DNA from 3 places in the Nonomuraea sp. NPDC054003 genome. Region 3 is predicted to be linked to each of the others. Evidence: riboswitches for the same ligand, from Rfam matches in the RefSeq annotation. Region 3 holds a riboswitch; each other region holds the start of a gene.
The links. Region 3 has a riboswitch for cyclic di-AMP ahead of ACZ6YG_RS07080 (CHAP domain-containing protein). Riboswitches for the same ligand answer to the same signal wherever they lie in the genome.

Region 1: it holds a riboswitch for cyclic di-AMP, as region 3 does, so the genes downstream of both, ACZ6YG_RS38340 (coiled-coil domain-containing protein) here and ACZ6YG_RS07080 (CHAP domain-containing protein) in region 3, are expected to answer to the same signal.
Region 2: it holds a riboswitch for cyclic di-AMP, as region 3 does, so the genes downstream of both, ACZ6YG_RS26015 (C40 family peptidase) here and ACZ6YG_RS07080 (CHAP domain-containing protein) in region 3, are expected to answer to the same signal.

The regions. Positions count from the first base shown of each region.
Region 1 covers NZ_JBVJKR010000019.1:158,063-160,255, forward strand. The annotation lists gene ACZ6YG_RS38335 (response regulator) at 1-128, shown strand, start outside; gene ACZ6YG_RS38340 (coiled-coil domain-containing protein) at 146-1,108, opposite strand; cyclic di-AMP (ydaO/yuaA leader) riboswitch at 1,114-1,253, opposite strand; gene galT (galactose-1-phosphate uridylyltransferase) at 1,324-2,193, opposite strand, start outside.
Region 2 covers NZ_JBVJKR010000010.1:73,446-75,638, reverse strand. The annotation lists gene ACZ6YG_RS26025 (RDD family protein) at 1-82, opposite strand, end outside; gene ACZ6YG_RS26020 (amino-acid N-acetyltransferase) at 180-737, opposite strand; cyclic di-AMP (ydaO/yuaA leader) riboswitch at 1,024-1,178, shown strand; gene ACZ6YG_RS26015 (C40 family peptidase) at 1,185-2,193, shown strand, end outside.
Region 3 covers NZ_JBVJKR010000002.1:618,560-620,752, forward strand. The annotation lists gene ACZ6YG_RS07075 (YciI family protein) at 1-260, opposite strand, end outside; gene ACZ6YG_RS07080 (CHAP domain-containing protein) at 354-1,052, opposite strand; cyclic di-AMP (ydaO/yuaA leader) riboswitch at 1,066-1,203, opposite strand; gene ACZ6YG_RS07085 (Gfo/Idh/MocA family protein) at 1,318-2,193, opposite strand, start outside.

The sequences.
Region 1 (2,193 bases), on a different contig from region 3:
CCCGGCTGTTCATCACCGAGGCCACGGTCAAGAGTCACCTCCTGAACATCTACGCCAAGCTGGGCGTGGGGGACCGCGCCGCCGCCGTCACCGAGGCGTTCAACCGAGGGCTGCTCGTCCCGCGATGACGCTGGAGACCCCCTTCTCAGTGCATCGAGATGTGCACGTGGTCGAAGTGGTTCTCGGTGATGCTGCCCCGGTCGGACATGCCGCTCCAGCCCGAGCCGTGGTTGATCCGCTGCTTCCAGATCACGTACTTCACGCCCAGCTTGCCGCGGTTCTGCACGGCCCATTCGGCGATGCGGTCGCCGAGGGCCGTGTTGGTCCCTGACGGCATCGAGCCGCCGGTGCTCATCATGAAGTCGCAGGCCCGGCCCAGCGGATGCTCGCCGCTCGACCCGGAGCGGAAGCAGCCCACGCTGAACGGCAGGGCGAAGTTCTTCGCGATCTCGGTCTTCATCAGCCGGGTGCGGGGCGTGATGTTGTCGGCGCCCGACGGGAGCTGCGGCGCCCAGGTGCCGTCGGAACGGCGGCCGGTGGCGATCGGCACCAGATCTTCCAGCTTCTTCTCGATGTCCTTGATGACGCCCTCGGCCTCTTCGCGCTGGCCGGCCACCTCGGCGGCGTCGGACTCGATCTCCTTGGTCAGCGCCGTGGCCTCGTCGGCCGCCTTCTTCGTCTCGTCGCGGGCCTCGGCCACCTTGTCGACCAGCGCCTGCTGCTCGGCCGTGAGCTGCGCCAGCAGGGCGGCGTTGCGGCCGTCGGGCAACTGGATCAGGCTCGGCAGCTGCATGCCACCGCTCTGGTATTGCAGCAGGGCCAGCTCGGCGACCCGGTCCTCGGCGGAGCTCAGGGTCTGCTCGGCGGTGGCCAGCCGTTTGTCGGCCTCCTCCGCCGCCTTGCGGGCCTCGGCCAGCTCGACGCGCTTGAGGTTGTAGCGCTCGATCAGCTTGTCGACCTTGGCGTTGAGCTGCTTCAGCTCCCTGCGGAGCTGCTGCTCGCCGGGCTTGGGGTCCGCCGCCGCGGACGTGGTAAGGGCCGGGGTGAAAAGCACCGCCGCGGCGGTGACGAAACCGATGGCAAGATGCGCGGGGGACGCTGCCGCCACGTGATGGGTCCTCTCCCTCTGCCGGCCGGGTTAGCTGACGGGTTCGGGTACGGGAGCGCTCCCTACCACCGAAGTGGATTCACCCCAAGTGCGATTGGGTCCCCGGCTCCTGGGCAACTCGCCCAGGATTAGGCATGTTCACACGGCGCTTTACGGTCGTGCTGGAAGGGATAGTAGTGGTAGATCACAAGTAATGCGAGTCAAACGGAAATCTCTTAGTGATCTACCTGTGATCGAAGCATGCGTGCGGCTTCTTCGGGGAGCACGTCGTTGACGAACGCGCCCATGGCCGACTCGGATCCTGCCAGATACTTCAGCTTGCCCGGGGCCCGCCTGATGGAGAACAGCTCCAGGTGCAGGTAGCCCAGCTCGCGGTCCTGCCGGACCGGCGCCTGGTGCCAGGCCGAGATGTACGGCATCGGCACCCCGAACAGCCCGTCCAGCGCGCGCAGCACCGAGGTGTAGAGCGGGGCGAACGCGGACCGCTCGGCCTCCGACAGCGCCGCCAGGTCGGGCACCTGCCGGTGCGGGTAGAGGTGCACCTCGAACGGCCAGCGCGCGGCCGCCGGCACGAACGCCGTCCACAGCTCGTTGGCCGCCACCACCCGGACCCCGGCCACCCGCTCGGCGGCCAGCACGTCCGCGTACAGGTTGCGGCCCTGTCGCCGCTCCGCGTACCGCCGGGCCGCCCCGAGCTGCAGCTTGGTGCGCGGCGTCACGTACGGGTACGCGTAGATCTGCCCGTGCGGGTGGAAGAGCGTGATGCCGATCTCCTCGCCCCGGTTCTCGAAGCAGAAGACCTGCTCGACGCCCTCCAGCGCGGACAGCTCGGCCGTACGGTCGGCCCAGGCCTCCATGACCAGCTCCACCCGGTCGTCGGAGAGCTGGGAGAAGGACGAGTCGTGCGTCGAGGTGAAGCACACAACCTCGCACCGCCCCATGCCCGGCCGGACCTCGCTCAGCCCCCCGACATCCTGATAAGTCCCGAGATTGCCGGAGAAGGAGGGGAAGCGGTTCTCGAACACGACCACGTCGTAGTCGTACGCCGGGATCTCCGACGCCCGCGTGTCGGACGACGGGCACAG
Region 2 (2,193 bases), on a different contig from region 3:
GGGGGTGTCCCGGGTTGTGCCCGTATCCCGGATGATTCTCGCTGGATTCATCCTGCGGATACGGCGGCTGTCCGGTGCTCACCGTGTCACCTCGCTTCGCGTGCGCATGTGGCACGTGTCAGGGCACATGCCTGTCCTGGACAACGTATCGACATGGGTATCAACAATCACCTTTTCTGTCAGTCAAGATCCGCATCACCCGAGGTCAGGTGGAGCAACATCCGTGTGTTCCCCAGGGTGTTGGGCTTGACGTGTTCCAGGTCCAGGAACTCGGCCACGCCCTCGTCGTACGAGGCCAGGAGTTCGGCGTAGACCTCGGGCGAGACCGGGGTGCCTTTGATCACCCGGAATCCGTGTCTCGCGAAGAAGTCGACCTCGAAAGTGAGGCAGAAAACACGCTGCAGGCCGAGTTCTTTGGCCGTGTCGATGAGGGCCGTGACGATGCGGTGGCCGATGGCCAGCCCGCGCGCCTCCGGGTGGACCGCCACGGTGCGGATCTCCGCCAGGTCCTCCCAGAGGACGTGCAGCGCCCCGCAGCCGACGACCTTGCCGTCGCGCTCGGCGACCCAGAACTCCTGCACGTCCTCGTACAGGGTGACCGTGGCCTTCTCCAGCAGCCGGGGGCCGGGGCCTCCATAGGTGTCGACCAGGAATTTGATGGCCTTGACGTCCGGCGTCCGGGCACGCCGGACCAGGACCTGCGTGTCGGGAAGGGGACGTTCGGCGACCTGCTCCATGACCCTCCAGCCTACAGTTTGTGATTACGGCTCACCCCTAACCCCGGACTTGCGCCCATCTTGTAACGTCTCGTGGCTGTACGAGCACCTGTGGCGTTGGAGGTTTCCTACCGTTCCATGCCTGGTCCAAGCAGGCACAAAGAGGACATGAAGTCTTTGCCGTACCGTGCTTTACGAGACCACCTTGTGACCCCCCGGTTGTGAAATCTCTACAGAGTCTGTAGTTCCGGTTGAGCAGGAACCCTCGGTGCATTAGTGTCCAGCGTCGATGTCCCCGCGCATGTGGCGCGGAGACGCGCCCAATCCCCGCAAGGGGAGCCGGGGACCCGCCGGCGGCGTTCGAGCGGCGCCGCCAGGGGTGAGTCCGAGCACCTCGCTCGGTAGGGCCGGTCCGAGCCCGAACCCGTCAGCTAACCCGGTCGGCGCGCTACGGAAGGAGCTCGATTGGTGAAGCGCACGCGCGACCGCAGGGGGAGTTCCGCGGGCGAGCGCGCCCGCCCTCCGGAACGGGCCGGCTACGGCCGCAGGCTGGGCATCGTGGCCGCCACCCTCGCCGCGCTGCTCGTCGCCGCTCCCGCGGGGACCGTCGCCGCCGACCCCAAGCCCTCGCTCAAGGAGCTCTCCGAGCAGGTCGAGGAGATGCACCTGGAGATCGAGACCCTCACCGAGCAGTACAACGGGCAGCGCGAGAAGCTCAAGACGGCCAAGAAGGCCGTGGAGAACGCCAAGAAGAGGCTCGCCGCCAGCGAGGCCGACCTGGCCACGAAGAAGACCAGGGCGTCGCAGCTGGTCGAGGCCGAATACATGTCGGGCGGCCTCAGCCGGGTGCTCGCCTTCACCACCGGCGGCGACCCCGAGAGCTACCTCGACCGCGCGGCCACCACCTACGCCCTGCGGCAGCAGCAGAGCGAGGAGGTCCTCAAGCTGACCAAGGCGATGGACGCGGCCGAGCGGGCCAGGACCGGCGCCCAGACCCGCATCGACGAGGTCAACAAGATCGTCAAGGACCTCGGCGCCAAGCGCGACCGGATCTCCAAGCTCGTCACCAAGGTCGAGAGCCGGTTGTTCCAGCGCGCGCTCGGCGAGGCCGGCCGCCCCGGCACCAGGGCCGTCAAGGTGACCCTGCCCATCCCCGGCGACGGCAAGGCGGCCCAGGCCGCCCGCTGGGCCCTCACCCAGCAGCTCAAGCCGTACGTCTGGGGCGCGGAAGGCCCCAACGGCTACGACTGCTCGGGGCTGGTCATGGCCGCCTACCAGCGCGTCGGCATCTCGCTGCCGCACTACACCGGCGACCAGTGGACCGCGGGCAGGCACATCGCGCGCGAGGAGCTGCGCCCCGGCGACCTGGTCTTCTTCTACAGCGACCTGCACCACGTGGGCATCTACCTCGGCGGCGGCATGATGGTGCACGCGCCGCGCACGGGCGACGTCGTACGCATCGCCTCACTCGACCGGC
Region 3 (2,193 bases):
GCCTCTTCGCGGGACTTGACCTGGATCAGCCAGAAGCCGGCGATGATCTCCTTGGTCTCCGCGAAGGGCCCGTCGATGACCTTGGGCTTGCCGGGGCCGTAGGCGATGCGGGCGGCGCGGGAGCTGGGGGCCAGCCCTTCCGCCGCCAGCAGGACACCGGCCTTGGCCAGCGACTCGTTGTAGGCCATCATGTCGTCGACGAGTTGCCGGCTCGGCATGACGCCCGCCTCCGTCTCGGCGCTGCCCTTTCCGATGATCATGAACTTCACGGTGCTTCTCCTTCGAATCCCGGTCTCGCCGACGCGTCGAACGAGCGGCGCCCGCATCGACACCTCAGGGATTCTTCCGGACAATCAGGCGGCGTACTCGGGGTAGCCGTAGCCGACGACCTGAGACTTGGGACGGATGCGCTCCTCGACGAGCCCGTTGCCGGTGTTGCCCTCGATCGTGGAGATCGTCCCGTCGCGGTTGTCCTTGACCACGAAGCCGACGTGCTGGATGGAGCCGAGGCTCTTGCTGCCGTTCCAGGCGAAGAAGACCACGGCGCCCGGCTTGGCCAGGGTGCCCCAGCGGCCGTTGTTCTGGAACCACCGCGCGTGCGTCACCGTGTAGGCGTCCCAGCCCACCTGCGCGCGGGCGCCGGTCTGCTCGCCGACCCAGGAGACGAACATCGCGCACCAGGGGGCGTTCAGGTAGGCGGCGGGGTGGCCGCCGTCACGGGCGATGGTCTCCTGGGCGCGCTGCGAGTTCGCGTACCACTCCTGGAACTTCGTGCCGCCACCCCGCGCGTTCTCCCTGATGCCGATCTGCTCCCTGGCCAGGGCGAGCACCTGGGCCGCGGTGACGTCGATCTTGTCCTTCTCGGCGGGCTTCGCCTCCTGGGAGGCGGTCTGGCCGGTCTCCGCCTGGGCCGTCAGCGAGAGATCGTCTCCGTTGACGGGGTCGGCGTGGGCGGGGAGGGCGGAGCCCATGAAGCAGGCGACGAAGGTGGCGCCGAGGGCGGCGCGGACGTAATGCGGTTGGGTGGCACGGGGGAGGCGATGCATGACCATCGAGGGGATGTACTCCTTGCTTCCATGCCGCTTACCGGGTTAGCTGACGGGTTCGGGCGTGGAAGCTGCCCTACGGCGCGCGAGGCGCCGATTCACCCCGGAAGAAGTGGGTCCCCGGTTCCGCGCAAGGCGGATTCAGCGGTCGCAGGACGATCCTGCGATACGACGGTGTTCTCGGACACGACCGGACAAATCGGACGTATGCCGTGAATGCGGAGTAAAGTAACGCATCTGGCAAGAAACTGGCAAGTCTTCAAAGCCGCGGCTAGCGGATCTGCGCCCGCGCCTCCGCCAGAACCCGCATGATGGCAAGGCTCTCGTCAAGCGGCATGATCGCGCTCTCGGTACGACCCCGCGCCAGGCAGTCGCGGACCTCGCGCAGCTCGCCCGCGTACCCGTTGTCCGCCGGATCGTCGAGCACGTGCTCCTCCGGCTCCATCCCCGGCCCGCTGAGCACGACCCGCCGCGGAGCCCAGAACGGGGCGTCGATGTCGGCCCGCATCCCGGTGCCGACGACGGTGGCGTCGTTGGAGTAGGCGCCGAGCAGCGAGCACTCCACCAGCGCCCGCCTGCCGCCCGGATAGCTCATCAGCCCGCCCGCCTCGGCGTCGACGCCGCCCGGGGACAGCGACCCGGTGAGGTGCGTGCTCTCCGGCGTCCCGAGGAACAACTGGGCCAGCCCCATGGGGTAGATTCCCAGGTCGAGCAGGGCGCCGCCGCCCAGCTCCGGCGCCCAGAGCCGGTGCGCGGGATCGTACGGGTGCGCGAAGCCGAACGAGGCGCGCACCGAGCGGATCTCGCCGAAACGCCCGTCGCCGGCGAGCATGCGGATCAGCGGGTTGAACCGCATCCACATCGCTTCCATCAGGAAGACCCCGGCCTCGCGGGCCAGCCGGACCATCCGCTCGGCGTCGGCCGTGGTGGCGGCGAGCGGCTTCTCGCACAGCACGGCCTTGCCCGCCGCGATGGCCGCCTCGGCCACCTCCAGGTGCTGGGCGTGCGGGGTGGCGACGTAGACGGCGTCCACGGCCGGATCGGCGCACAGCTCGGCGTAGGAGCCGTGGGCGGACTCGGCGCCCAGCGTCGCGGCCAGCGCCTTGGCCCGGCCCAGGTCGCGGGAGCCGACCGCGGCCACCCTCAT